Regions from separate parts of the Spirillospora sp. CA-142024 genome, predicted to be linked through region 1. Evidence: riboswitches for the same ligand, from Rfam matches in the RefSeq annotation. Region 1 holds a riboswitch; the other holds the start of a gene.
What was found. A riboswitch is a leader RNA that binds a small molecule or an ion and turns the genes downstream of it on or off. The one in region 1 is predicted to bind ZMP and ZTP.
Positions count from the first base shown of each region.

Region 2: linked by a shared signal. The riboswitch ahead of glyA (serine hydroxymethyltransferase) and the one ahead of ACQPZP_RS38510 (bifunctional methylenetetrahydrofolate dehydrogenase/methenyltetrahydrofolate cyclohydrolase) in region 1 are both predicted to bind ZMP and ZTP.

Region 1 covers NZ_CP192077.1:8,153,728-8,167,986, forward strand. Annotated here, with positions in the region: gene galK (galactokinase) at 1-854, shown strand, start outside; gene ACQPZP_RS38475 (hypothetical protein) at 847-3,498, opposite strand; gene ACQPZP_RS38480 (HSP90 family protein) at 3,485-5,260, opposite strand; gene ACQPZP_RS38485 (class I SAM-dependent methyltransferase) at 5,532-6,596, shown strand; gene ACQPZP_RS38490 (malate dehydrogenase) at 6,656-7,645, opposite strand; gene ACQPZP_RS38495 (NADP-dependent isocitrate dehydrogenase) at 7,880-9,097, opposite strand; gene ACQPZP_RS38500 (DUF3017 domain-containing protein) at 9,236-9,676, opposite strand; gene ACQPZP_RS38505 (FHA domain-containing protein) at 9,916-10,644, shown strand; gene ACQPZP_RS38510 (bifunctional methylenetetrahydrofolate dehydrogenase/methenyltetrahydrofolate cyclohydrolase) at 10,794-11,642, opposite strand; ZMP/ZTP riboswitch at 11,699-11,784, opposite strand; gene ACQPZP_RS38515 (GNAT family N-acetyltransferase) at 11,879-12,472, shown strand; gene ACQPZP_RS38520 (hypothetical protein) at 12,478-12,654, opposite strand; gene purH (bifunctional phosphoribosylaminoimidazolecarboxamide formyltransferase/IMP cyclohydrolase) at 12,801-14,259, opposite strand, start outside.
Region 2 covers NZ_CP192077.1:5,042,469-5,056,727, reverse strand. Annotated here, with positions in the region: gene ACQPZP_RS24395 (Lrp/AsnC family transcriptional regulator) at 96-587, shown strand; partial or broken gene ACQPZP_RS24390 (DMT family transporter) at 697-1,497, shown strand; ZMP/ZTP riboswitch at 1,602-1,688, shown strand; gene glyA (serine hydroxymethyltransferase) at 1,742-3,013, shown strand; gene ACQPZP_RS24380 (class I SAM-dependent methyltransferase) at 2,980-3,801, opposite strand; gene ACQPZP_RS24375 (GNAT family N-acetyltransferase) at 3,785-4,864, opposite strand; gene ACQPZP_RS24370 (carboxymuconolactone decarboxylase family protein) at 5,029-5,700, shown strand; gene ACQPZP_RS24365 (GNAT family N-acetyltransferase) at 5,693-6,280, shown strand; gene ACQPZP_RS24360 (NAD(P)/FAD-dependent oxidoreductase) at 6,331-7,767, shown strand; gene ACQPZP_RS24355 (isocitrate lyase/PEP mutase family protein) at 7,754-8,521, opposite strand; gene ACQPZP_RS24350 (cytochrome P450) at 8,518-9,372, opposite strand; gene ACQPZP_RS24345 (MarR family winged helix-turn-helix transcriptional regulator) at 9,383-9,877, opposite strand; gene ACQPZP_RS24340 (amidohydrolase family protein) at 9,971-11,068, shown strand; gene ACQPZP_RS24335 (aspartate/glutamate racemase family protein) at 11,058-11,789, opposite strand; gene ACQPZP_RS24330 (helix-turn-helix domain-containing protein) at 11,888-12,433, shown strand; gene ACQPZP_RS24325 (MmgE/PrpD family protein) at 12,430-13,830, opposite strand; gene ACQPZP_RS24320 (cyclase family protein) at 13,827-14,259, opposite strand, start outside.

The sequences.
Region 1 (14,259 bases):
GGGTCGCCCGCGTCCTGCGCGAGCACGGCACCGGCGGCGCGTCCCTCCTGGTCGACTCGGACCTGCCCCAGGGTGCGGGCCTCTCCTCGTCGGCCGCCCTGGAATGCGCCACCGCGCTCGCGCTCCGCGACCTGTACGGCGTGGAGATCGACCGGCCGGCGCTGGCCCGGCTGGCGCAGCGGGCCGAGAACGAGCAGGTCGGCATGCCCTGCGGCCTGATGGACCAGTCGGCGTCCCTGCTCTGCACGCACGGCCACGCGCTGATGCTCGACTGCCGCAGCGAACTGTCCGCGCAGGTCCCCTTCGACCCGGCCGCGTCGGACATGACGCTCCTGGTGATCAACACGCGCGCCTCGCACACCCTGACCGGCGGCGACTACGGCCGCCGCCGCGCCGAGTGCGAGGAGGCCGCGGCCCTGCTCGACGTCCCGGCGCTGCGCGACGTGAAGGACCTCGCCGCCGCCCTCGGGGCGCTGCCCGACCCCGTGCTGCGCCGCCGCGTCCAGCATGTCGTCACCGAGAACCACCGCGTCGAGGCCGCCGTCGGCCTGCTGCGCGCCGGTGCCCTGCCCGAGCTCGGCGCGATGCTGAACGCCTCGCACCTCTCCCTCCGCGACCAGTTCGAGATCTCCTGGCCCGAGGCCGACGCGACCGTCGACGCCGCCCTCCGCGCGGGCGCCCGGGGCGGGCGCATGGTGGGCGGCGGCTTCGGCGGCTCCGTCATCGTCCTCACCTCCACGGCCCGCGCCCAGCAGGTGCGTGACGCGATCACGGCCGCGTACGAGAAGCGCTCCTGGACGCCGCCCGAGTTCCTGGAGGCGCCCCCCTCACAGGGCGCCCACCGCGTCAGCTGAGGGCCGACCTGATGTCGGCGTGGAGCCGGGTGGCCTCTTCGGCGGCATCGGTCTCGTCGAGGGTGGTGAAGCCGTCCGCCGCGGCGGAGGCGTGGGAGGCGGCCTCGGGGAGGCGGCCGACCTGGGCGAGGATGCGGGCCTGGTCGTAGGAGACGAGGGCCGTCTCCCAGATGCGGGCGGGCTCGTTGTCCGGAGGGAGGCCCGCCAGGGCCGCGCGGGCGGTGTCCATGGCGGTGAGGGCCTTGTCGGCGTCGCCGCTCCAGAACAGGCACATCGCGGCGCGACGACGGGTGCGGACCAAGCCGTACGGGTCGCCGGCCTTCTCGTAGGACTCGGCCGCCTCGGCGAACCGTTCGGCGGCCTGGGCGTCCTTGTCGAGGGCGGTCAGGACGCCGGCGGCCTCGTCGAGGAAGTGCGCGACGGCGTCGTGGCGGCCGTCCCGCGCGGCGTCCTCGGCGAGGGACGCGAACGTCGCGGCGGCGTCCTCCTCACCCATCCCCTTCTGCGCGTGGGCGAGGATGAGGCGGCAGCGCTGCCCGGCGTCGCCGTCGAGGTTCGGCAGCGCCTCCTCGGCGACCTCGGCGGCCTCGAAATTGCGGCCCGTGGACAGGTAGGCGGCTGCGAGGTCCACGCGTAGCCGGACGGCCTGCTCGTGGGCGCCCTGCGCCGTCCAGGCGGCGATGGCCTCCGCAAGGTCGGCGACGGCGTCGGCGGGGCGGTCGGCGGCGAGGAACGCGAGGCCGCGCTCGGAGTGCGCCGAGGCGCGCATCGGCGACGGGCCGGGGAGCGCGGCGATCACCTCGTCGAGCAGGGCGAACGTCTCCTCGTCCGGGCCCTCCTCCCGTCTGGCCAGGATGCGGGCGAGCAGCAGGCCGGGCGAGGCGACCGTCTCCGGCTCGCCGGACGTGCGCGCCGCGTCGATGGAACGGCGCAGCGCCGCCGCGGCCTCGTCGGTGCCGCCCTGCTGAAGAAGCGCCTGTCCCCGCAGGAACCACAGTTCGCCGGCACGGTCGGGCGCGTCGTCCGGAACGATCTCGTCCAGCGCGGCGAGCGCGTCCGCCGGACGGTCGAACCGCACATAGGCGGTGGCCAGGCGGAGCAGCGCGGCCGTGGCGTCGCCGTCCTCCCCCGGGTGCGCGGCGAGGTGGCCGGCCGACGCGATCACCTGCTCGAGCCCGCCGTCGTCGCCCAGGTCGATGCGCAGCGCGCCGAGACGGCCGAGCGTGCGGTGGCGGCGCGTCTCGTCGCCCAGCTCGGCGAAGAGCCGGGCCGCCTCCTCCCAGCACGCGACCGCGCCGTGGCCGTCGCCGTCCACGGCGTGCTCGACGCCCCGGCCGTCCAGGCGGCGGGCCTTCTGCGGGGGCGTCGGCTCGGTGGTCTCGGCGACGGCGTCGAACCGCCGCCACGCCGCCCGCATGCCGTCCAGGTCGTTGTCCGCGCGGCGCCGGTCCACGAGGTCGAGGAGCTCGCCGAGGTCGTCCACGGAGGTCAGGTCGTTCTGCGGGACGGGCGGCGGTACGGACGCCGGCGCGGGACGGCGGTGGTGGGCGGCCAGCGGGACGAAGCCGGCGACCGGTTCGGCCGCCAGCGTGGCACGCACCCGGTCGCCCTGGTGGGACGTGCCGTTGCGGGCGTCGAACCGGTCCGCCAGCGCCGTGGCGCGTTCCGCCAGTTCCGTGTGGAGCTCCGGCAGCGGCACATCGGCCGCCGCGCGCCCGTCGGCGGCCGGGCGGCGGATCGCCGCCGCGCCGTGCCCGGCCGCGGCCACCCGGTCCAGGACGAGGGCCGCCGCGGCGGAGAACTCCATGTCGGCGTGCGCGCTCGGGGCCCGGTCGAGCCAGCCGAGATGCCGCTGCAGGATCTCCAGGCCGCGCGCCTCGTTGCCGGTGACCGCGCAGAACTCCAGGTGCTCGGCGATGTCGCTGAGGTCGGCGAGACGCGCCCGGTGCACCCGGTAGGCGCGGCGGTGCGCGTCAGCGGCCTGCTCGCCGCGGCCGGTGCGCAGGTAGACGGGCAGCAGCGCGGTCTGGATGGACTGCGGCTGCTCGTTGCAGGACAGCCGCGAGCTCAGCACGGGCGCGGCGATCTCGAACGCCTCCTCGTACCGTCCGGCCTCGACGAGGTGGCGGGCCATGCCGGTGGGGTCGCAGCCCTCGCAGTCGGACAGGTCGTCCCGCTCGGCGGCGCGCCACTTCAGGTACCACTCGTCCGCCGACCCGTCGCCGATGTGCCGCGCCACCACGTTGCGGTAGTGGTACACCGCCTGGAGGCTGTGCCCGGCCGCCTTGTAGCGCCGCTCCATGTCCTCCAGGACGGCGTAGGCCCGGTCCAGCGGGATCTCCGGGAAGAGGGTGAGGGAGCTGACCGCCGCCTTCATCTGCCACAGCAGGCTGTGCGTCTCGTCGAACCGGGCGGGGTCGCGGTCGTGCTCGGCCAGCGTCCGGCCGAACGTCGCGAACGCCTTCGCGGGCTCGCCGCCGTACCGGTACGCGTCCGTCAGCCGGACCCGCACATGGAACGCCAGCACCTCGTCGCCGGCCGCCTCCGCGCGGCGCAGTGCGTCCTCGACCAGGACGGTGCGCGCCTCCCCGTAGGGCAGCTCCTGCGACCGCGCCATCAGCGCGTAGACGTCATCCGTGCTCATTCGGCGCCTCCGGCGAGTGGACGGCCCACTCCAGCAGGCCGATGAAGGAACGGTTCAGGACCGCCGTGTCGGCGGGCCGCAGTGGATGGTGGCCGAGCAGCAGCGCCTGCCCGTACAGGGCCTGGACGGCCAGTTCGACCGGCCCGTCATCGCCGAGGGACGTGACGCGCCGCGCCAGCGGGTTGCGATGGTTCAGCACCAGCTGGGGCCGGTCGGCGCTCGCTGAGGCGTTGACCGCGCCGAGCACGTCCGCCCACAGCTCGTCGGCCTCCTCCTGCGCGCGCGTGAGCTCCTGACGGAACTGCGCGTCGCGGCTGGTCAGGTAGAGAGCGGGCAGGGAGGCGGGGTCGAAGTCGCGGACGACCAGCTCGCACCCGAGCCGCTCCACGGCCCGCTGCGCCGCCGCCAGGAACGGCCGCAGCGCCAGCTCCGTGGCGGGGTCGAGGACGCCGAACGTGGTGGTCAGCTCCGCCGCGTCCAGCCGGGCGAGCCGGATGTCGGGGTCCAGGTCGGGCAGCCGCTCGATGATCTCGGTGTCGTGGACGTAGCCGCCGTTGACGAGCCCGACCCCCTGCGCGCCCGCGACCGCCGACAGCCGCCGGAACTCGTCCACGCTCGCGGTGAACCGGCCGTCCGGGTGCCGGCGGCGGAACTCGTGCAGCGTCATCGGCCCGGCGGACGTCTCGTACTCCAGCCACCGGTCGACGATCCGCAGCATGTCGTCGTCGTGCAGCGCCATCGCCTTCACGCCGAGCTGGTGCAGCCGCAGGAACGAGCGCAGCTTCGCCGGGTCGGTCTCGGCGAGCTTCACCAGCCACTGCCGCAGGACGTCACCGAGCCCCTGCCGCGTCGAGTCGAGCAGCTCGTCCTCGTAGAGCGCCTCACGGCTCGCCGTCGGCCGCAGCTCCCCCGCGTCCACGACGCACCGCGCGAAGAACGCCCACTCCGGCAGCAGACCCTCCACGTTCTCCGCCAAGAGCATCCGCTTCAGGTAGACGCGATGGGCGGCGCGCGCGGACGGCGACACCGGCTCCGGCAGAACGAACGCGACCCCCGTCAGCCCCGCCTCCGGCACGTCGAGATCCACCACGTCGAACGGCGTGAACCCGTACAGCTCCTCGCAGTACCGCTCCAGCGCCCGCCTGCGCGCGGCGGGGTCGCGGTGGGACGCGCGCCAGGGCGGCCCGTCCCCGGTGGCGGCGGTGCCGTCCACGACCAGCTCGACCGGGAGGAGCGACCCGTACGTGCGGGCAAGCTCGGCGACGACCGGCGGACTCAGCAGTTCGCCCGCCCCCGGCCGGGCCCGCAACGTCACCGTCGTGCCCGGCTCGTCGCGCTCGCCGGGCTCGACCCGGTAGCTGCCCTCGGAGCGGCCCGTCCATCTGACGGCGGCACCACCCCGGGCGGACCGGGTCACGACCTCGATCTCGTCCGCGACGAGGAAGGCGGACAGCAACCCGATCCCGAACTGCCCGAGGAAGTCGTGCCGCGCGAAGCCCAGCTCGTCCCGCTTGGACGACCGGCCGATCGTCGCCAGCAGCGTGTGCACCTCGTCCTCGGTCAGCCCCACGCCGTCGTCGTGGACCCGCAGCGTCCCGCCGCCGGTCTCGATCTCGACCCGGCCGCCCTCGCCCCGCGCCGTGATCGCGTCCACCGCGTTCTGCAGCAGCTCCCGCAGATACACCCGCGGGCTGGCGTAGAGATGGCGGCTCAGCAGATCCACCACCCCGCGCAGATCCACCTGAAATGCCTGTTCCGCCACCGGCGCGCCTCCCCCGATCACATTGCGAGCGGATCACACCATAGCGACCACTACCGACGCCTTCAGATCTTTTGCGACCGCCACCGTCCGATCGGCCTCGGCCTCCCACCTGTGGTGGAGCGCGGCGGGAACGGGTGCCGCGGACCTCGGCCATGAAGAGTGATGGCTTCTCCCGGATCCGGCAAATACTTGGTGCCCGGCTCCCCCTCACCGTCCCGGCCACGATAGGGACGAAGAGGGGAACGATGCCGTTCTGATCCGAGGAGGGACCGTGTCATCGGACGCCACGCGGCAGGAGGAGTTCACCGGCCTCATGGTCGACGTGCTCAACAAGGGGACGCTGGCCCTCCTCATGAGCGTCGGCCACCAGACCGGCCTGTTCGACACCATGAGCACGCTGCCGCCCTCCACGAGCAGCGACATCGCCAAGGCGGCGCACCTCGACGAGCGCTACGTGCGCGAGTGGCTGGGCGGCATGGTCGTCGGCGGCATCCTGGAATACGAGCCGGACGGCGCGACGTACACGCTGCCCCCCGAACACGCCGCCTCGCTCACCACCGCCGCCGGGCCCGACAACCTCGCCGGGTTCATGCCTTACATCGCGCTGATGGGCGAGGTCGAGCAGCAGGTCGTCGCGTCCTTCCGCAACGGCGGCGGCGTCCCCTACTCCGCGTACCCCCGCTTCCAGGCCCTCCAGGCGCAGGAGACGGCCCGCGTATACGACGCGGCTCTCGTCGACACGATCGTGCCGCTGGTCCCTGGCCTCACCGAACGGCTGCGCGACGGCATCGACGTCCTGGACGTGGGCACCGGCCAGGGACACGCCCCCGTCGTCCTGGCCCAGGCCTTCCCACGCAGCCGCTTCCACGGCCTCGACCAGTCGGAGGAGGGCATCGCGGCCGGCCGCCGGGAGGCCGGCCGGCTGTCCCTGGACAACGTCTCCTACACGATCGGCGACGCGACGCAGATCACCGGACGGTACGACCTGGTCACCGCCTTCGACGTCATCCACGACCTGGCCCGGCCGCAGGAGACCCTGGACGCCGTCGCCGCGTCCCTCCGCGACGGCGGCATCTTCCTGATGGGCGACATCGCCGCGTCCAGCAACCTGGAGGAGAACCTCGACCATCCCTTCGGGCCCGCGCTCTACAGCTTCTCGGTCTTCTACTGCATGACCACCTCGCTGAGCACCGGCGGCGCCGGTCTCGGCACGGTCTGGGGGGAGCAGACGGCCCAGCGGATGCTCGGGGACGCCGGCTTCACCGACGTCCAGGTCCGCTCGGTCGAAGGGGACCCGCTGAACGTCTACTACGTGGCGACGACCAGCCCCGCCTGATGTGACCGGACGCGAGAGGGCCCCGGACCTGTGCGGTCCGGGGCCCGTCCGCCTGTGGCTCAGATGAGGCCGAGCTTGCGGACCGCCTCGCGCTCCTCGGACAGCTCGTTCACCGAAGCGTCGATGCGGGCGCGGGAGAAGTCGTTGATGTCCAGACCCTGGACGATCTCCCACTTGCCGCCCTTCGTGGTGACCGGGAAGGACGAGATCAGGCCCTCGGGGACGCCGTAGGAGCCGTCCGAGACGACCGCCATGGACGTCCAGTCGCCGTCGGCGGTGCCGTTCACCCAGGTGTGCACGTGGTCGATCGCGGCCGAGGCGGCGCTCGCCGCCGAGGACGCGCCCCGGGCCTCGATGATCGCGGCGCCGCGCTTGGCGACGGTCGGGATGAAGTCGTTCTCCAGCCACGTCTGGTCGTTCACCGTCTCGGCGGCGTTCTTGCCGGCGATCTCGGCGTGGAAGATGTCCGGGTACTGGGTGGCGGAGTGGTTGCCCCAGATCGTCATCTTCCTGATGTCGGCGACGGACACGCCCGCCTTCTTCGACAGCTGCGCCAGCGCGCGGTTGTGGTCGAGGCGCGTCATCGCGGTGAACCGGTCGGCCGGGACGTCCGGCGCGTGCGACTGCGCGATCAGCGCGTTCGTGTTCGCCGGGTTCCCGACGACGAGGACCTTGACGTCGTCGGCCGCTCCGGCGTTGATCGCCTCGCCCTGCGGCTTGAAGATGCCGCCGTTGGCCTCCAGCAGGTCGCCGCGCTCCATGCCCTTCGTGCGCGGGCGGGCGCCGACGAGCAGCGCCACGTTCGTCCCCTCGAACGCCTTCGCCGCGTCGTCGAAGATGTCGGTGCCGGACAGCAGCGGGAACGCGCAGTCGTCCAGTTCCATCGCGGTGCCCTCGGCGGCCTTCACCGCCTGCGGAATCTCCAGCAGCCGGAGGCGTACGGGCACGTCCGCGCCGAGGAGGTGCCCGGACGCGATGCGGAACAGCAGCGCGTAGCCGATCTGGCCCGCCGCGCCGGTAACGGTAACGGTGACTGGGGTGCGAGTCATGCGTCCTTCTCCTGCTGTGACCTGACGGGGCTCAGGCGGCCATCCTTCGAACCCGACCGCCGGAGAGTCCGCCCGCGCGGGTTCTCTCGCCGTCGAGATAGTTCCGGAGTTCAGGCTATCGCGCGCCCCCTCCCCGCCACCCCCCAGGTGCACCGCCCGGCATGGCGCCCGCCCCGCGAACGCGGAAGGCCGCCCCGGACGACGTCCGGGACGGCCCTCGAAGCGCGGCGCAGGTCAGCCGTTGACCTTCTTCTGGAGGTTGGTGTCGAGCGCCTCCAGGAATTCCTGCGTGGTCAGCCAGGGCGTCTCGCGGCCGACGAGCAGAGCCAGGTCCTTGGTCATCTGGCCGTGTTCGACGGTCTCGACGCAGACCTGCTCAAGGGCGCGGGCGAAGCCGATCAGCTCCTTGTTGCCGTCGAGCTTGCCGCGATGGTCGAGGCCGCGGGTCCAGGCGAAGATCGACGCGATGGGGTTGGTCGACGTCGGCTTGCCCTGCTGGTGCTGCCGGTAGTGCCGGGTCACCGTGCCGTGCGCGGCCTCGGCCTCGACGGTCTTGCCGTCCGGGGTCATGAGGACGGACGTCATGAGGCCGAGCGAGCCGAAGCCCTGCGCGAGGGTGTCGGACTGGACGTCGCCGTCGTAGTTCTTGGCGGCCCAGACGAACCCGCCCTCCCACTTGAGCGCCGCGGCGACCATGTCGTCGATGAGGCGGTGCTCGTAGGTGAGGCCCTTGGACTCGAAGTCGGCCTTGAACTCGGTCTCGTAGATCTCCTGGAAGAGGTCCTTGAACCGGCCGTCGTAGGCCTTGAGGATCGTGTTCTTGGTCGACATGTACAGCGGCATCTCGCGGCTCAGCGCGTACCGCATGCTCGTCCGGGCGAAGTCGCGGATCGAGTCGTCGTAGTTGTACATGCCCATCGCGACGCCGCCGCCGGGGAAGTCGGCGATCTCCAGCTCCATCGGCTCGGAGCCGTCCCGCGGGGTGTAGGTGATCGTCACCTTGCCCGGGCCCGGCACGACGAAGTCGGTGGCCTTGTACTGGTCGCCGTGCGCGTGGCGGCCGATGATGATCGGCTTCGTCCAGCCGGGGACCAGGCGGGGGATGTTGGACGCAACGATCGGCTCGCGGAAGATGACGCCGCCCAGGATGTTGCGGATCGTCCCGTTCGGGGACCGCCACATCTTCTTCAGGCCGAACTCCTCGACGCGCGCCTCGTCGGGGGTGATGGTCGCGCACTTGACGCCGACGCCGTACTGCTTGATGGCGTTGGCGGCGTCGACGGTGACCTGGTCGTCCGTGGCGTCACGGTGCTCGATTCCCAGGTCGTAGTACTTCAGGTCAACATCGAGGTAGGGCAGGATCAGCTGGTCCTTGATGAATTTCCAGATGATCCGCGTCATTTCGTCGCCGTCGAGTTCGACGACCGGGCCCGCTACTTTGATCTTGGGCATGCTGTTGCTGTCCCTTTCCTACACCTGGCCAGCAGTCCTTGTAAGGCTCAACTGGCTAGGCTAGCCGAGGCGGTCATGAGGTCTAGACCTGCCCTCGGCCCGCGACCCGCCGGATCCGCCTTCAGCTGCGACGACGCGCTAGTCCGGCGGACCGTCCCCCGGCACGGAGGCGCGTCCGGCGATGAGAAGTCTCACACCGCGCACCAGCATCGTGAGCGCGATCACCACGCCGAACGCGCCGGCGAGGACGAGCCCGGTCTTGTTCATCGGCGGGACGCTCAGCGACACGAACGCGACCATCTCGCCGAGGATCACGAGCGTCCAGCAGTCGACGGACCGGCTCCGGACGGCGAGCGGCCCGAGCTGGGACTCGGGCAGCAGCAGCCGGGCGAGCGCGCCGACGAGGAGCGCGGCGGCCATCAGGCCGGAGCCCTTGCGGAAGTAGTTGAAGGCGCACAGCGTGAGCCCGGCGCCGACGCCGCTGAGCACGAGGAGGTACGGCAGCTGCGCGAGCCAGTGCGGCGCGGCGCCCGTGCGGCGCGGCGCCTTGCGCCTGCGCCGGTGCACCTGGGTGCTCATGGTCCTCACGGTATAGGCAATCGCGGCGCGGGACGACATCGTCCGCCGGAACGCGGGATGGAACGGTCCGGCTCGCCGTCCGGAGCTGGGAACCAAGGTGGGACGAGTGGGGCCCGGGTGCCCCCCGAGAGGCCGGAATCCCTTGCGGCATCGGACCTACTCGCCAGTAGGAGGGTGTGACGGCATGGCGCCCGGGTAACCCGGCAGACAGGGGTCGCTAACTAGCTGGGAGGACTGCCGTGGAGGGGCCGTTCATGCGGATCGAGGACAGCGGGCTGGTGATGCCGCTGCGCCCCGACGTTACGACGGTCGGGAGAGGGAGAGGGGTGGACATCCGCCTCGACGACCCGAGTGTGTCCCGGTTGCACGCAGAGATCGTCCGGCGCGGTCCGTACGTCTACGTGGTGGACATGGGCCTGTCCCGCAACGGGACGCGCGTCAACGGCCGGCCGATCGCCCGCCGTGTCCTGGAGGACGGTGACGTCGTGAGCTTCGGCACGGCGCGCTGCCGGTTGGGGGGCATCCCCCGTGAGGAGGTCGACCCGGACGTCGAACTGCGGCGCGCCGTCGCGCCCGAGCTCACCCGCCGCGAGGTCGACGTGCTGACCTCGCTGTGCCGTCCCGCCCTGTCGGACGAGGCGTTCGTGGCCCCCGCCACGGCGCGCGACATCGCCGGCGAGCTGGTCGTCACGGAGGCGGCCGTCAAGCAGCACCTGCTGCGCCTCTACCAGAAGTTCCGGATCCCCGAGGGCGCCAACCGGCGTACGCGGCTCGCCAACGAGGTCATCGCCATGGGCCTCGTCCGGCCGCTGCCGCCGGTGCACGTGCCCCAGCAGGGCCGTCCGCCGATGGACGGGCGGGTCTCCGGGGTGCGGAACACGGCCGAGACGCGCAGGCCGGGCCAGCCCGGGCACGCGCACGGCCCGGGGCGGCCGGCGCACAGCACGGCGGGACGGAGGGCCAGCTGATGTGAGGACCTGCGGTCGCCCTCCCCGGCAGCGCAAACCCGAGGGCGATCGCTGAACCCCCGCGGGTCGCGTATGTGACGGCGCGGCCTGGGGCAACGTGAAGCGGGGCCGCCACCTCGGTGCTGGTGGCGGCCCCGTTCGTGTGCCGGTCAGGCGTTCTTCTCGGCGGCCTCGACGACGTTCGCGAGGAGCATCGCGCGGGTCATCGGGCCGACGCCCCCGGGGTTGGGCGCGACCCATCCGGCGACGTCGCGCACGTCGGCGGCGACATCGCCGGCGAGCTTGCCGTCCACCCGGGAGACGCCCACGTCCAGGACGGCGGCGCCGGGCTTGACCATGCCGGCGGTGATCAGGCCGGGGACCCCGGCGGCCGCCACGACGATGTCGGCGCTACGGGTATGGGCGGCCAGGTCGCGGGTGGCGGTGTGGCAGAGGGTCACGGTCGCGTTCTCGGTGCGCCGCGTCAGGAGCAGGCCGAGAGAGCGTCCGACGGTGATGCCGCGGCCGACGACGGTGACCTCGGCGCCCTTGATCGGGACGTCGAAGCGGCGGAGCAGCTCGATGATGCCCTTGGGCGTGCAGGGCAGCGGGCCCGGCTGCATCAGGACGAGGCGTCCGAGGTTCGTGGGGTGCAGGCCGTCGGCGTCCTTCGCCGGGTCGATGCGCTCCAGCACGCGCTGCTCGTCCAGGCCCTTCGGCAGCGGCAGCTGGACGATGTAGCCGGTGCAGGCCGGGTCGGCGTTCAGTTCGGCGACGGCGCGTTCGACGTCGTCCTGGGCGGCGGTGGCGGGCAGGTCGCGGCGGATGCTCTCGATGCCGACCTCGGCGCAGTCGCGGTGCTTCATGTTCACGTAGGAGTGGCTGCCCGGGTCGTCGCCGGCCAGGACCGTGCCGAGCCCCACGGAGACGCCGCGGTCGCGGAGCGCCTCGACACGTACCTTGAGGTTCGAGCGGATCTCGGCGGCCGTGGCCTTGCCGTCCAGAATCTGTGCCGTCATGCGTTCCTCCGCGTGGATCTCACCAGGGACCGGGCCGGGCCCGGCCGGCGATGGGTCCCGTCCACCCAGGCGCGCGGTGTCCGGACTGTCGTTCGCTCCCCGGTGGTGATCCACCTTGACCGCGCCAGTCGCGTAGGCACCCATGCTAACCGGCGGGGCGCCGGCCAAGTGGCATGTGGAAATCGGCGTCAAGTGGCTCTGCCGGATGCCACCCGGGGGCTCCTAGCGTGATCCGCATGAACGATGACTGGTTCGAGCGGCCCGTCCTGACCGGGCGGTATGTGCGGCTGGAGCCGCTGTCCGCCGGCCACGCCGGGGGCCTGTTCGAGGCGTCCAAGGACCCGGGCGTCTGGACGTGGATGAGCGAGCGGCAGCCCGCGACCGCCGCGGAGATGGGAACGCTCGTGGACAGGGCCCTGGCGGACTGCGAGAGACGCCTGCGCCTCCCGTGGGTCCAGATCGACGCGGCGACCGGCGAGGTCGCGGGAACGACGTCGTACTACGAGATCTCACCGGCCAACCGGGGCCTGTGCATCGGCCACACCTGGATCGGGGCGCGCTGGCACCGGACGGGGATCAACACCGAGGCGAAGCTGCTGCTGATGGGACGCGCGTTCGACGATCTCGGCGCGATCCGGGTGGGCTGGCACACGCACGTCCGGAACGAGCGGTCGCGTGCGGCGATCGAGCGGCTCGGCGCGTCGTTCGAGGGCGTCCACCGCAAGCACCGGGTCCGGGCGGACGGGTCGATCCGCGACACCGCGACCTACGGGATGACGGACGACGACTGGCCGGCCGCCGCCGCGGCCCTCCGGGCGAGGCTGCGCTAGGTCCGTCAGTCCTCGGAGCGCTGCCGCCAGGCGATCACACGGTCGGTGCCGTGCCAGCCGAGCTGCGCGGCCAGCATCGCGGCCAGGAACGCGGCGACCAGCCCGATCACCTGCCGGGACTCCATGAGCAGGGAGTCGGCCTGGTACACGACGCCGAGCATGAAGGACATCAGCACGTCCATCGGGCCTCCAACACGGAACGGCCACGCCATGGGGCAGAGAGGGTCGGGAGGCGCGGCAGCCCGAGGCTACCCGCACCCCGAAAGCGGAAGGTACGGGGCAAACCCGGTGTGGCGGTGTTGTTCGCCACACCGGGCCTCGCCCTCGGTCAGTGGAAGAAGTGCCTGACACCCGTGAAATAGAGGGTGATGCCGGCCTTCTCCGCGGCGGCGATCACCTTGTCGTCGTTGACGGAGCCGCCGGGCTCGACGATCGCGCGGACGCCCGCCCGGGTCAGCACCTCCAGGCCGTCCGGGAACGGGAAGAACGCGTCGGACGCGCCCACGGCGGAGGAGGCCCGCCCCTCGCCGGCCCGCGCCACCGCGAGCTTGGCGGAGTCGACCCGGTTGACCTGGCCCATGCCGACACCGACGGTGGCGCCGTCGGCGGCCAGCAGGATCGCGTTGGACTTCACCGAGCGGATCGCCCGCCACGCGAACGCCAGGTCGCGGAGGGTGGCCTCGTCCGCCGCCGGGCCGGTCTTCAGTTCCCACGCGGCCGGGTCGTCGCCGGACGCGTCCACGCGGTCGACGCCCTGGAGCAGGACGCCGCCGTCGATGCGCCGGTACTCGGCCGCGCCCGCCGGGGCGTCCGGGCAGACCAGCAGCCGGATGTTCTTGAACCGGTCCTTGAGGACGTTGACGGCCTCGTCCTCGAACGACGGTGCGACCAGCACCTCGGCGAAGCTCTCGGTGACCTGCCGGGCCAGGGCGGCGGTGACCGGGCGGTTCGCCGCGATGACGCCGCCGTAGGCCGACACCGGGTCGCAGGCGTGCGCCTTGCGGTGCGCCTCGGCGATGTCCGCGGCGACCGCGATCCCGCACGGGTTGGCGTGCTTGATGATCGCGACGCACGGCTCGGTGAAGTCGTAGGCGGCGCGGCGCGCGGCGTCCGTGTCGACGTAGTTGTTGTACGACATCTCCTTGCCGTACAGCTGCTCGGCCCCGGCGAGCCCCTTCTCGCCCGGCGAGCGGTACAGGGCGGCGCGCTGGTGCGGGTTCTCGCCGTACCGGAGGGTGTTCGAGCGTTCCCAGGTGGCGCCGAGGAAGTCGGGCCACTGCGTCTCGGCCGCGGTCTCGTCGGGGGCGTAGGCGCTCGCGAACCACGAGGCCACGGCCACGTCGTAGGACGCGGTGTGCGCGAACGCCCGCGCGGCGAGGCGGCGGCGCTCGTCGAGGGTGAAACCGCCCGCCCGCACGGCGTCCAGGACCGTCGCGTAGGCGGACGGGTCCACGACGACGGAGACGCTCGCGTGGTTCTTCGCGGCGGCGCGGACCATCGTGGGGCCGCCGATGTCGATCTGCTCGACGCACTCGTCCGGCCCCGCGCCCGAGTCGACGGTGTCGGCGAACGGGTAGAGGTTGGCGACCACCAGGTCGAACGGCTCGACGCCGAGGTCCTCCAGCTGCTGGAGGTGGTCGTCCTTGCGGCGGTCGGCGAGCAGGCCCGCGTGCACCCGGGGGTGCAGGGTCTTGACCCGCCCGTCCAGGCACTCGGGGAAGCCGGTGAGCTTCTCCACCTTCATCACCGGGACGCCGGCGGCGGAGATCCGCGCCGCCGTCGATCCG
Region 2 (14,259 bases), 3.1 Mb from region 1:
GCGGTCCGTGTCGAATAATCTTCGGGGGACGGGACGTCCGGGCGCGTTTCCCGCGCGGGAGTTCGGCGTCCGGGGAAGACTTCGGGAGGACGCACATGGACGCGGTCGACCAGGCGATCCTGCGGCGCCTGCAGCGCGACGGGCGGCAGACCAACCGGGAGCTGGCCGAGGCGGTGGGCATCGCCCCGTCCACAGCCCTGGAACGGACGCGGGCGCTGCGTTCCCGGGGCGTCATCACCGGATTCCACGCGACCGTCGACCTGGAGCGGCTGGGGCGCGGCGTCCAGGCCCTGATCTCGATCAGGATCCGGCCGCAGTCGCGCGAGGCCATCGAGTCGGCCCGCGACAGCATGGCCTCGATGCCCGAGACGATCGGGGTCTTCGTCGTGACCGGCAACGAGGACCTGCTCGTCCACGTGGCCGTGTCCAGCACCGCCTACCTCCGCGATTTCGTGCTCGACCGGCTGGCCCGCCGCAAGGAGTACGTCGACGTCCGCACCATCGTCGTGTACGACTACGTCCAGCCGGTGGAACAGTCCGAACTTCCCTCGGCCGGGCGACTTGAAAGCCGAACGCCGTACAGCTGACCCATGATTTCCAGGCGCGGAACCGAATGATCGACGGGCAGGACCCCTGTGCCCGAACGAACGACGGCTGTACGAGTGCAGGGCCGCATGTTCTCCTAGCGTCGGTGCCATGGACCGACGAAACACTTCATCCGGTGCATTGCTGGTGCTGGCCGCGGGTGTGCTCTGGGGGACGGTCGGGCCGGCCCAGGTGCTCGCCGGCTCGTCCGCGAGCCCGGTGGCGGTCGGCGGCGCCCGGATCTTCTCCGGCGGGCTGATCCTCGCCGTGCTGGTGCTCGCGACGAACCGGCGTGCGTTCCGCGCGCTGACACGGCGCGCCTGGCCGCCCCTCGCCGCGGCCTCGGCCGCCACGGGCACGTTCCAGGCGACGTTCTTCAGCGCGGTCGACCGGACGGGCGCCGCCGTCGCGACCGCGGTGGTGTTCGGGCTCGCGCCGGTCTCCACCGGCCTCTGCGAACGCCTCGTGCTGGGCACCCGGCTCAGCGGCCGCTGGTGGGCGGGGACGGCCAGCGCGGTCGGCGGCGTCGCGCTGCTGATGGTCCCGGGCTCGGCGGTCCACGCCGACCCGGCCGGGATCGCGCTGAGCCTCGTCGCCGGGACGTGCTTCGGCGTCTACACGGTCTCCGCCAAGGTGCTGACCGGCCGGGACGTGGGCATGGCCGCCGCGGTGTCGGTGACCCTGCTGGTCGGCGGGGCGGCCCTGCTGCCCTGGACGCTGGGCGAGCTGCCCGCCCTGGCCGCGCCCCGGTCGGCGGCGCTGGTGGCCTGGCTGGGGATCGCCGCGACCGCCGCCGCGTACATGTTCTTCGTGACCGGGCTCGGCCGCGTGACGGCCGCGACCGCCGGCACGCTCAGCCTCGCCGAGCCGCTCGTCGCCACCGGGCTCGCCATCGCCGTCCTCGGGGAGCGCATGTCCGTACCGGTCGCCGCCGGGTCGCTCCTCCTTCTCGGCGGCCTGTTCGTCGTCTCGGTTCCGGCGCGGGCGCCGCGCGGACGGGAGGCGGCTCGGTATGATGGCGGCCACGCGACTGGCGCAGTCAAGGTGGAGATGACCACCGGGGAGCGAAAGTAGTCCGCACACCGCGCGCCTGGGTGTACGGGTCCCCATCGCCGGGGCGCCCGAAGCCCCGGCGCGAGCAGCGCGGAGGCTTGTGATGCACGAACCGGCCGTACCCCATCTGCAGGGCCAGGACCCCGAGATCGCGGGGCTGGTGGAGGCCGAGGCCCGCCGCCAGTACGAGAAGATCCGGCTGATCGCGTCGGAGAACTACGTGTCGGCGGCGGTGCTGGAGGCCGCCGGCACCGTCCTGACCAACAAGTACTCCGAGGGCTACGCGGGCAAGCGGTACTACGAGGGCCAGCAGAACATCGACCCGATCGAGCTGCTCGCCATCGACAGGGCGAAAGAGGTGTTCGGCGTCGAGCACGCCAACGTCCAGCCCTACTCCGGTTCGCCCGCGAACCTCGCCGTCTACATGGCGTTCCTGGAGCCCGGCGACCCGGTGATGGGCCTGTCGCTGCCGATGGGCGGGCACCTCACGCACGGCTGGTCGGTCTCGGCCACCGGCAAGTGGTTCCGTCCCGTCCGGTACGACGTGCGCGCCGACACCGGCCGCGTCGACATGGACCAGGTGCGCGACCTCGCCCTCAAGGAGCGGCCGAAGCTCATCTGGTGCGGCGGCACCGCCATCCCGCGGACGATCGACTTCCCGGCCTTCGCCGAGATCGCCCGCGAGGCGGGGGCGGTGCTCGCCGCCGACATCGCGCACATCGCCGGCCTGGTCGCGGGCGGCGCGCACCCCTCGCCGGCCGGGCACGCGGACGTGATCTCCACGACCACGCACAAGACGCTGCGCGGCCCGCGCGGCGCGATGGTCATGTCCACGGCGGAGCACGCGAAGGCGATCGACAAGGCCGTCTTCCCCGGCCTGCAGGGCGGCCCGCACAACCACACCACCGCCGCGATCGCCGTCGCGCTGAAGGAGGCGGCGCGGCCGGACTTCGCGGTGTACGCGCGGCAGGTCGTCGCGAACGCCAAGGTCCTGGCCGCCGCGCTCATGGACCGCGGTTACGACCTGATCTCCGGCGGCACCGACAACCACCTGATCCTGATCGACCTGACGAACAAGGGCGTCGCGGGCAAGCCCGCCGCGCAGGCCCTCGACCGCGCCGGGATCGAGCTGAACTACAACGCGGTCCCGTTCGACCCGCGCAAGCCGTTCGACCCGTCCGGGCTGCGGCTCGGCACCGCCGCCATCACCACCCGGGGTGTCGGCGAGGAGCGGATGCCGCAGGTCGCGGCCTGGATCGACGAGGTCGTGCAGGCCACCGCCAAGCAGGACGAGACCGTCGTCGACCGCGTCGCCGGGCAGGTCCGCGAGCTCCTCGCGTCCTACCCGATGCCCGGCTGGACGTCCGGGTCCTGACGGGCCCCGTCCAGGCGGAGCAATGTGATCATGCGCCAGGCTTCCGGGTCGGTGAGGGCCACCGTGCTCTCGCCGGCCCCGAAGTCGCCGTACTGCGCCACCACGGCCAGGCCGCCGGCCAGCCGGATCGCGGCGTCCAGCTCGGTGGCGCTCCAGAACCGGTAGGGGACGACGTCCCGGATGGTCCGCGTCGCCCCGTCTCCGGTGATGGTCATCGTGACATGGTCGTCGGCGATCTGGGTGACCGGGTCCAGACGGTCGGTCGGCTCGCCCCAGCGCACGCTCGCCCGGACGCCGTTCCGCTCGACCGTCCAGCCCGTGCTGACGCTCGGGTCGCCGCCCAGCCGGTCGCGCGGGTGCGACATCTCCACGATGTAGAGGCCTCCGGGGGCCAGATGCGCGGCGGCGCGGCGCAGATGCGCGACGAACGCGTCCAGTGTCATGAGGTGGGACGTGGAGTCCAGCATGGTCACGACGAGGTCGAACCGGCGGCGCAGATCGAACCGGGTCATGTCGCCTCGGACGACCTCCAGCTCGACGCCGCCGCGATCGGCTTCGCGGGCGGCGTGGGCGCACATCTCCGGGTTCAGGTCGAGCGCCGTCGCGGCGACGCCCCGGCGGGCGAACTCGCGGGCGTGCTCGGCCGGCCCGGCGGCCAGCTCCAGCACCGTCGCGGGCCCCGCGCCGCGCTCGGCGCACCAGCCGAGGAGCACGTCCACCTCGGCGGGCACGTCGCGGAACGAGCACGCCAGCTCGTACGCCCAGGGGTCGTCATAGATGCCGCTCACCCGGCCATCCTGCCAGCGCCTCCGGCCCGGCGGGACGGCCGTCCAGCCTGAGCCTGATCTCCACGACCGAAGCGTCCCCGGTGCGCAGCGTCCGCCCGCCGAACGACGTCAGCAGCCGCCGCATCCGCGCGTTCTCGCTCAGCGCGGTCGCCCGCAACTCCACCAGGCCGCGGTCGCGTGCCAGGGCCAGGAGCAGCCCGGCGAGCCCACGCCCGAGCCCGCGCCCCTGCCAGGCGTCCTCGACCAGGAAAGCCAACTCGGCGACACCCGGATCGAGCACATGGACGAGGTGCGCCAGCGCGAGCAGCGAACCGTCCGGGCCCTCCGCGACCAGGGTCAGGCCGCGCGAGGGGTCGCAGAAGCGCTCGATCACCCGCCGCGGCGGGTACGGTTTCGGGCTGAAGTACCGCATCCTGCGGCTGTCCAGCGAGCAGCGCTCGTGGAGCGCCCGGACGGCGTCGGCGTCGCGCCGTTCGATCGGCCGGACGACGACCTGTGTCCCGTCGCGGAGCGCGATCCGGCGGCGGGCGGGGCGCCGCGGCGCGGCGGGCAGCGCGGCCCGCACCAGCGCGTCCGCCCGCGCCGCCTCGGTCGCGGTGAACGGCAGGCCGGTCCTGCGCAACCGCACGGACCGGCCGCGGACCGGGACGTCGAGGACGCACGCGTCCGGCTCCGGGCGGTCCGGTCCGCCGTTGCCCGGCGCGGTCCATCGCGCCTCGTCCGCGCGGAGCAGGTCGCCGAGGATCTCGGGCGTGGCGTGCGGCTCGGCCCGCAGCCGGGACGCGAGGGCGAGGACGCGGGTCGGCTCGTCCACGAGTTCGTGGGGACGCGCGGGAAGGACGGCGGTGCGGTCACCGCCCGCCGCGCTCAGCGTCTCGGCGAGGGCGCGCGCGCCGGCGCCGCCGGGTGGGACGTCGACGATGAACTCGTCCACCACCCCGCCGCAGTCCAGCTGGACGGACAGGCCGAGGATGTTGGCGCCGCGCCGGCCCAGCGCGGCGGTGAGCAGGGCCAGGCGGCCGGGCCGGTCCTCGATCTCGGTGCGGATGCGGAACAGCGGCATGGGGATGTTCCCTCCGGGGCCCGGACGCCCCGTTCGTGTCCGGTGCGGTCGATGATCAGACTCGCCGAGGTCGGTTACGCGACCGCTACGTCATCGTGTGCCAGGGGTTTCACATTCCGGACGAGGGGTTGAGCCGCCCGCGCCGACCGCCTAGCGTGCGGTGAGTGATCGACCCCGTGAGCGGTGAGCACGTCAACGATCGACCCCGGCCCGCCCAGGCCCCGGCGCGGCTGCCGCTGCTGCTCCCCGGTTCGCTGAGCGACGAGCAGCGCGCCGTCTACGAGGCCGTGACGGGTACGCGCCGCACCCCCGGCCAAACCCCGCCCTTCGGCCTCGTCGACGACATCGGCCGCCTCCAGGGCCCCTTCAACGCCATGCTGTACAGCCCGTCCGTGGGACTGCCCCTCCAGGACCTCGGCGCCGCGGTGCGCTTCCGCACCGGGTTCACCAAGCGCGAGCGTGAGATCGCGACGCTGGTCGTGGCCGCGCACGTCCGGTCCGACTACGAGTGGTACGCGCACGAGCGCATCGGGCGGCGCCACGGGCTCGGCGAGGACGAGATGGAAGCGCTGCGCGAGGGACGCGCCCCGATGCTCGCCGACGTCCGCGAACGCGTCGTGTACGAGGCGGCCCGGCAGCTCGCCGCCGAGGGCGACCTCGCCGACGCCGTGTTCACCGAAGCGGTGGCGACGCTCGGCCGTACCGCCGTCGTCGAGCTGGTCACCCTCGTCGGCTACTACAAGGCGCTCGCGCTGCAGCTGCGCGTGTTCAGGGTCGGCGTCCCGGACGGTGAGAGCGCGCCCGAGTGGCCCCCCGCGGGGGACGAGGATGAGTGAGGTGCTGCGCACGGTGCGGCTCGTCCTGCACCCGGTGTCGATGCGCGACCACCCTGCCCTGCTGACGCACTGGACGGGGCCGCTCGTCCGGCGCCACCTCTTCGACGACCGGGTGGTCACTCCCGTCCAGGTCAGCGAGATCATCGAGGCCAGCGAGCGGGACTTCGCGACCGAGGGCTACGGGCTGTGGGCGCTGCGGCCCGCCCGCTGGTCCACCGGCATCGACGCCCCCGTGCCGGGCGACCCGCTCGTCGGGGTGGCCGGGCTCAGCCATCACGAGGGGCCGCTCGGCCACGGTGTGGACGTCGAGATCCTCTACAGCCTGGAGCCCGACCACTGGGGGCACGGGCTGGCCGCCGAGGCGTCCCGCGCGGTGCTCGACTACGCGTTCGGGGTGGTCGGGGTCCACCGGATCACCGCCGAGATCGACATGGCCAACGCGGTGTCGGCGGAGATCGCCCTGCAACTCGGGATGCGCCGGTGGCGGGACGGCGCCGCCGGTCCCGACGGCGCCGCCTACTATGCGGCCGACCGCTCGCGCTGGATCGGATCCCGTCGAATCGTCGATGCGGTTCCATAGAATCCGTCGTCAATAGTTGCTTTCGATGTGGAATACAGCAGTATGAGCGCATGAGCTCCTCCTCGGGCCGGGCGCCGCTGGCTCCCGGTTTCGTCAACGGCGGCGTGTCCTTCTGGTACCGGGCGGCCGGGCGTCCCGCCCCCGGGCCCGGCCTGCCGGGCCCGCGCAGCGCCGACGTGTGCGTCGTCGGCGCCGGCTACACCGGCCTCTGGACGGCCTACTACCTCAAGCGCGCCCGCCCCGACATGCGGATCGTCGTGCTGGAACGCGAGTTCGCGGGGTTCGGCGCGTCCGGCCGCAACGGCGGCTGGGTGCTGGGGGACATCGCCGGGTCCCGGGAGCGCTACGCGGCCCGGCACGGCCGCGGCGCGGCGATCGCGTTGCAGCGCGCCATGTTCGCGGCGGTGGACGAGGTCGTCCGCGTCGCCGCCGACGAGCGCGTCGACGCCGGCCTCGTCAAGGGCGGCGTCCTGCACGTCGCCCGCAACGCCGCCCAGCGCGCCCGCCTCGCCGCCATGGTCGGCGAGGCCCGCGAGTGGGGCTGGACGGACGACGACCTCGTCCCGCTGCCCGCCGCCGAACGGGACGACCGGCTGCGCGTCGAGGGGGCGACCGGCGCCGCGTGGAGCCCGCACTGCGCCCGCGTCCAGCCGGCCGCGCTCGTCCGCGGCCTCGCCTCGGCGGTGCGGCGCCTCGGCGTGGAGATCTACGAGGGGACGCCGGTCGTCCGGATCATCCCGCGCCGGGCCGGCGGCCCGGCCGCCGCCGTCACCCCGCGCGGAACCGTCACCGCCGACCACGTGCTGCGGGCCACCGAGGGATTCACCGCCGCGCTCCCCGGCCACCACCGCGACTGGCTCCCGATGAACAGCTCGATGATCGTCACGACGCCGCTGCCCGCGCGGACCTGGAAGGCGATCGGGTGGGAGCGCCGGGAGCTGCTCGGCGACATGGCGCACTACTACATGTACGCGCAGCGCACCGCCGACGACCGCATCGCCTTCGGCGGCCGCGGGCGGCCCTACCGGTACGGGTCCCGCATCGACGACGGAGGCCGGACCGAGCCGGCCACGATCGACGCGCTCTGGACGATGCTGACCGCGATGTTCCCCGCCGTCGCCGACGAGGGCCGGATCGACCACGCCTGGTCGGGCGTCCTCGGCGTGCCCCGCGACTGGTGCGCGACGGTCGTCCTCGACCGGGCCACCGGGCTCGGCCATGCCGGCGGCTACACCGGTCACGGCGTCGCCACCGCCAACCTCGCCGGCCGCACCCTCCGCGACCTCGTGCTGCGGGACGACACCGAACTGACCGCGCTGCCCTGGGTGGACCGCCGCGTCCGCCGATGGGAACCCGAGCCGCTGCGCTGGCTCGGCGTCCACGCGATGTACGCCCTCTACCGCGCGGCCGACGCCCGCGAGTCGTCCGCGGGGTCAGGCCGTACGTCGGCCCTGGCCCGCATCGCCGATCGGATCACCGGTCACTGACGAGCCGCTGGACGTCGCCGTACGTGGGCGCGGGGCGCTCCCCGCCGTCGCCGGTGACGGCCAGGGCCGCGACGACCGTGGCCTGCAGCGCCTTGCGGAACAGCAGCGACCCGGTGCTCACCCGGTGCACGCCCAGCCGTGCGAGCCGCGCGTACTCGGTCTTGCCCGGCAGGTACAGGACGTTCAGCGGCAGCCCCGCGGCCTCCAGGACGGCGCGGATGTCGGCGTCGTCCACGATCCCCGGCACGAAGATGCCGTCGGCGCCCGCCTCCGCGAACGCGCGCGCCCGCCGCAGCGTCTCGTCCCGGTCGGGGTCGCCCAGCCAGAACGTGTCGGTGCGGGCGTTGAGGAACACCTGCGGCGCGGCCCGCTTGACGGCGGTGATGACGGTCGTCTGATGGCCGATCGGTGCCAGGGTGCCGTCGGAGCGCCCGTCCTCCAGGTTGATCCCGGCGATCCCGAACGAGGCCAGCTCGGTGACGAGCCCGGCGACGTCGGCGGCCCGGTCGGAGAACCCGCCCTCGATGTCGACGGTGACCGGCACCGGAAGCCGGGACAGCGTCCGGGCGAGGGCGAGCGTCTCCTCGCGGGTGCCGCCGGCGGCGTCCGGCTTCCCGGCCGCCGCCGCGACGCCGAGGCTCGTCGTCCCGATCGCGGGGAACCCCGCCTCGGCCAGTGCCGCGCCGCTCGCGAAGTCCCACGCGTTCGGCAGCACCAGCGGACGATCACCGTGATGCAGCTCCCTGAAGCTCATCGGGCGGCCTCCGTTCCGTGCTCGACGGCCTCGATCACACCGGCGGTCAGCTCCAGCGCGTGACCGGTGCCGGGACACGGCCGCCGGCCCGCGCCGAACGTCAGGTGTGGGCGTTCCCGCCGGCCGGGATCGAAACGGCCAGGGTCCCCGAACACGGCGGGATCCCGGTTGGCAACCCGCAGATCCAGCGTCACAAGGGTGCCCTGGGCGATCGCGCGGCCGTTCACGCGGGCGTCCTCGGTGGCGACACGGCGCATCGCGGGGACGGGCGGGTCGAGCCGCAGCGTCTCGGCGATGACGTCCTCGACGGGCCGGCCGTGCGCCTCAGGTCGGCGGACGTGGCGCAATGTCGCCCGCACGAGCGCGCCGGTCGCCGCGTACGCCTGCATGAGGACGGCGATTCGGCCGGCGACCACTTCGTCCGGGCCGGGCCCAAGGAGCTCGGCGAGTACGGCGACTGCCTCGTCCGCCCCGTCCTGCCCGTGGCCGGTGAGGTAGCCGGATGCCGCGACGGGCACGGCCCGCGCCAGCGCGGCCAGGTCGGCGACCCGCAGGGCCTCGCCGAGCACGAGGCACGCCACCTCGCCCGGGTCGCCGCCGTCCTGCGCGAGCTCGCAGGCGCGGCGGCGCAGGTGCGCGAGGTCCATGGCGTCCAGCGCTTCCCCCACGAGGGCGCGGCGGCGCTCGTGGTCAGTGCCCTCACTGAACCGGCACACCGTCCGCCGGAGCCACGCCAGCGAGGGTGGCGGTCCGTCGCCCGCGGGCGGGGGCGGCGGGACGATGAAACGCGCGTCGGACAGGACGGCGACGACGTCGGCGTACCGGGTGATGACCAGCGCTGTGTTCTCCACGTCCCCGAATCTAGGGACGGGTTGTTTCACCGCCGGTCGAAATGTCGGCCGAGTGCTCGACGACCCCGGAGAGGAGCGCGACGAGCCGGTCGCGGTCGGCGGGCGCGAGCCAGCCGAACAGCCGGGCGCTCACCGCCGCCGCCGTCTCCGCGGACGCCCGTGCGTGCCGCCGTCCCTCGCCGGTCAGCTCGACCGCGTAGGCGCGGCGGTCGTGGGCGTCGCGGTTGCGCACCGCGAGACCGAGCCGCTCCAGCTCGTCCATGATCCGGACGACGGCGGACTTGTCCAGGCCGAGCAGCGCGCCGAGCCGCCGCTGGCTGGTCGGACCGAGCCGGTCGAGCGCGGCCAGCACGGCGAAGTGCCTGGTCTCGATCCCGAGCGGCCGCAGCTCATCGCTCAGCGCACCGCGCGCCGCCTGGTGGGCGGAGGCGAGCAGCATTCCCAGCGCGGCGTCATCGGTGTGCGGGTCACCGAGCGCGGTCGGCTCGGCAGGTTCGGTGTCCACCCTCGGGATTTTAGGGGTCGCCGATATAGTCTTAGTCGAGACATTCTCATATGATCCTACTTGGGCGGCTTCGACGAGTGGTTGGAGGCACATATGCGCGACGAGAACGAGGGCCGCACAGCGGACGGTCCGAGCCGGCGGAGGGTGATGAAGACGGCGGCGCTGGCGACGGCCGCCGCCACCGTCACTGGGCTGGGGCCCGCGGGCACGCCCGCCGCCCGGGCGGCCGGCGGCCCGCGGACGGGGCGGATCGACACCCACCACCACGCGCTCCCGCCCGAGATGAGGCGGTGGGCCGTCGAGCACGGGCTGCTGCCGCCCGAAGGCGGGCCGAACTGGGGCCGGTGGGACCTGAACAAGACCCTCGACACCATGGACGACCTGGGCATCGCCGCGGGCGTCGCGTCGGCGCCCGCGCCGCCCGAGATCTTCCGTGACCGGAAGCTCGCCGTCTCGGGGACGCGCGTCTTCAACGAATCGCTCGCCGGCCTGGTCCAGGACCATCCCACCCGGTTCGGCTTCTTCGCCTATCTGCCGCTGCTCCATGTCGACGTGGCGATCCAGGAGGCGGCCTACGCGCTCGACGAACTCGGCGCCGACGGGGTCCTGCTGATGGCCAACGCCGGCGGACGCTACCTGGGCGATCCCGTGTTCGAACCACTGTTCGCCGAGCTGGACCGGCGCAGCGCGGTCGTGTTCACCCATCCCGCCGGGCTGGCCGACGCGCGTCCCGTGCCCGGGGTCGAGGAGTGGATCGCCGACTTCATGCTCGACACCACCCGCGCCGCCCTCAGCCTCGTCAACGCGGGAACCCTCGACCGGTACAGGCGCCTGTCGGTGATCCTCTCCCACGCGGGCGGCTTCCTGCCCTACCTGGGCGGACGGGTCGAGCACGCGGGCCGCCAAGGTGAGGGGCCGAGCCCGGCGGCGTTCCGGCGGGCGGTGCGGCGGTTCTACTACGACACCGCCATGCCGGCCTCCCCGTACGCGACGCCGACCCTGCTCGCCGCGGTGGGCGCCGGGCGGCTGCTCTTCGGCACCGACTGGCCGCAGGTCGTCCGCCCCGAGGTGGACAGGACGACCGCGCTGCTCGACCGCGACCCGTCGCTGAGCCGGAGGGCGCACGCCGCCGTCAACCGGGAGAACGCACTGCGTCTCCTGCCGACGCTGGCGAGGCGGCTCAGGAAGTAGCGGCGGGGCCGCCGCGCCAGGCGGGAAGAGCGCGGCGGCCCACCGCCACGTCGAAGGCGGCGCGGGCCAGGAGACGGGTCGAGTCGAGCGTGGGCAACGGCGAGACGGCGGGTGTGACCAGGAGCGGGATCTCCGTGCACACCAGCGCGACGGCGTCGCAGCCGCGTTCTGCCAGGCGGCCGATGATCCGGACGTACTCGCGGCGCGAGTCCTCGGTGAAGACCCCGTTGACCAGCTCCTCGAAGATGATCCGGTTGACGGTCTCACGGTCGGCGGCGTCCGGGACCTCGGCGGCGATGCCGCGCGCCTCGAACTCGCGCGGGTAGACCGGGCCGTCCATGGTGTAGCGGGTGCCGAGCACGCCGACGCGCGTCCGGCCGTCGCCGGCGGCCCGGTCCGCGACGACCTGGGCGATGTGCAGGCCGGGCAGCGCCAGATCGCCGCCGGGACGTTCGAGGGCCATGTGCGCGGTGTTGTCCGGGCAGACGAAGAAGTCCGCGCCCGCCGCCGCGAGGCGGCGCACGCTCTCGGCCAGGACGGCCCGGATCGCGTCGTGGTCCCCGGAGTTCCACGCGGGCATGCTGCGCGCCAGCGCGATGAGGTCGAGCGTCACGTCCGGATGGTCGTCGGGGCCCAGCTCGCGGAAGCCCTCCTGGCAGAAGGTGCGGAAGCACAGCGCGGCGCCTTCCGCGCTGTGGGCGAGAATGCCGAGATGCCTCATGCTCAGTTCCTGTTCGATGTGGCGAACAATCGTCCAGTAGGATGAACATACCCGAGATTGTTCGCTGTACTGAACATCTGGACGTCTGGAGCGAACATATGGACCTGATCGCGTCGATCGCCGCGTCGATCCGCCGGGAACGCGAGCGTGCCGGGCTCTCCCAGACCGAACTGGCCAAACGGGCCGGACTGGCCAAGTCGACGCTCTCCCAGCTGGAATCGGGCACGGGCAACCCGGGCGTCGAGACCCTCTGGGCCCTCGGCACGGCCCTGAACGTCCCCTTCAGCCGACTGGTCGACCCGCCGCGCCCCGCCGTCCGGGTGCTGCGCGCGGGGGAGGGCCCGGCGGCGCACTCGCACCGATCCGACTACACCGCCACGCTGCTCGCGTCCTGCCCGCCGAACGCCCGCCGCGACCTCTACCGCGTGACCGCGGAGCCGGGGGAGCCGCGCCGCTCCGACCCGCACCCGCCGGGCACGACCGAGCATGTCGTCCTCAGTGCAGGCCGCGCCCTGGTCGGCCCGCCGGGCGACGCGGTCGAACTGACCCCCGGCGACTACATCACCTACCCGGGCGACGAGCCCCACATCTTCGAGGCCCTGACCTCCGGCACCTCGGCGATCTTCCTCATGGAGCACATCTAGCGTCGGCCCAGCAGGGACGCCAGCCGACCCAGGTCCGCCAGGCCGGCGAGACCGTAGGTCAGTTCGGTGATCTGCTCGGCCTGGGACTCCGGGATCCGGCGGGCGGCGTTGAGGCGGAACTTCGCCGCCAGTTCGTCCGCCGAGAGCGGATTGCCGGGGCCGCCCCTGTTGACGTCCACCCGTTCCTCCAGCAGGGCGCCGTCGCGGGTGCGGACGCGCAGGGCGGCCGGGAACTGGTGCGGGAAGATCTCGTCGCAGCGGGCGTCGGGCACGCAGCGCACCTTCGCGGCCAGCGCCAGCCGGCCGGGGTCCGCGGCGGCCGCGTCGGTGAATTCCTCGTGGAAGACCCCGAGGCCGCCGCCGCCGAGGAGGGCCGCCGCGATGGTGTAGGGGCCGGAGAACGCGGCGTGGTAGCCGGACTTGGGCCGGATCTTGTCCTCGCGCGGCTCCCCGATGGTCCGCAGCACCGGACTCGGCGCACCCAGCTCGATCGACTCGATGCCGGCCGGGTCCAGGCCGCGGGCGCGCAGCCGCAGCGCCGCGTCGATGCCGGCATGGGTGAAGTGGTTGCACGGATACGGTTTGAAGAAGACGCCGGGAAGTTCCCAGTGCTCGCCGAGCCCCGTGGTGAGGGCGTCCAGGTCGACCCGGTCGCCGCAGAACGCCTGGAGCAGCCCGAAACGGCCTTCCAGGACGGTCGGCGGCCCGGTGATCCCGGTCCGTGCGAGGCCGGCGGCGGTGACGGCGGCATGCGCGGCCCATCCGCAGTGGATCCGCTTGACCGTGCCGCCCGTCCGGTTGGCCTCCAGGATGCCCGAGCCCATGCTCGCGGCGATGCCCATGGCGTCCGCGATCCCGGCGCCGTCCAGGCCGGAGAGCATGGCGGCGGACGCGGCGGCGCCGACCGCCCCGCAGATCGCCGTCGCGTGCTGGCCGCGCTCGAAGAACACCGAGTTGCCGAGGTCGCGGTCGTACCCGGCCATGCCGAGCCGGACGGTGATCTCGACGCCGACCCCGACCGCGTCCAGCAGCCGGGACCCGCTCGCGCCCCGCGCCTCCGCCACGGCGAGCGCGGCGGGGACCACCGACGCCGACGGGTGCAGGACGGACGGCAGGTGCGTGTCGTCGAAGTCCAGCGAGTGGGCGAGCGTCCCGTTGAGCAGGGCGGCGCTCGGCTCGGGAAGCCGGGCGCCGGTCCCGATCGCGGTGGCCCGGCCCGCCCCGCCCCATTCGGCGACGAGTTCCCCGACGGCCCGCGCCGGCCGCTCTCCGGTGGCGGCCAGGCTGTTGCCCAGCACGTCGAGAACCCGCCGCGCGGCATCGGCCCTGAGCTCGGCGGGCAGCCCGCGGGAGGCGACGGAGGCCGCCAGATCGGCGAGCCGCTGGACCGGCGTCATGCCGTCACCGCCGCGAGCGGCCGGACGGGCGAGCCGGTGCCGCCCTTGATCCGCAGCGGGGCCAGCACGAACACGAACTCGTGCAGACCGGCCTCGGCGAGGGCTTCCAGGGTGAGGTGTTCCAGGATGAAGATCCCGGACTCGACCAGCAGGATCCGGTGCACGGGCAGGACCGCGTGTCCCGCGCCCTCCGGGATCTGCTCGTAGGCGGTCGTGTCGGCGCCCGTCGCGACGACGCCCCGCTCGGCCAGCCAGTGCGCCGCCGACGGTGTCGCGCCCGGCACGCCCGTTTCCTTGCCCAGGTAGGCGGTCGCGTCGCCGAAGTTACGCGCCCAGCCCGTGCGGATCAGCGCCACGTCGCCCGGGCCGGGTTCCGCCCCGGCGCGCTTGGCCGCGAGGTCCAGGTCCTCGGCGGTGACGCCGTAGCCG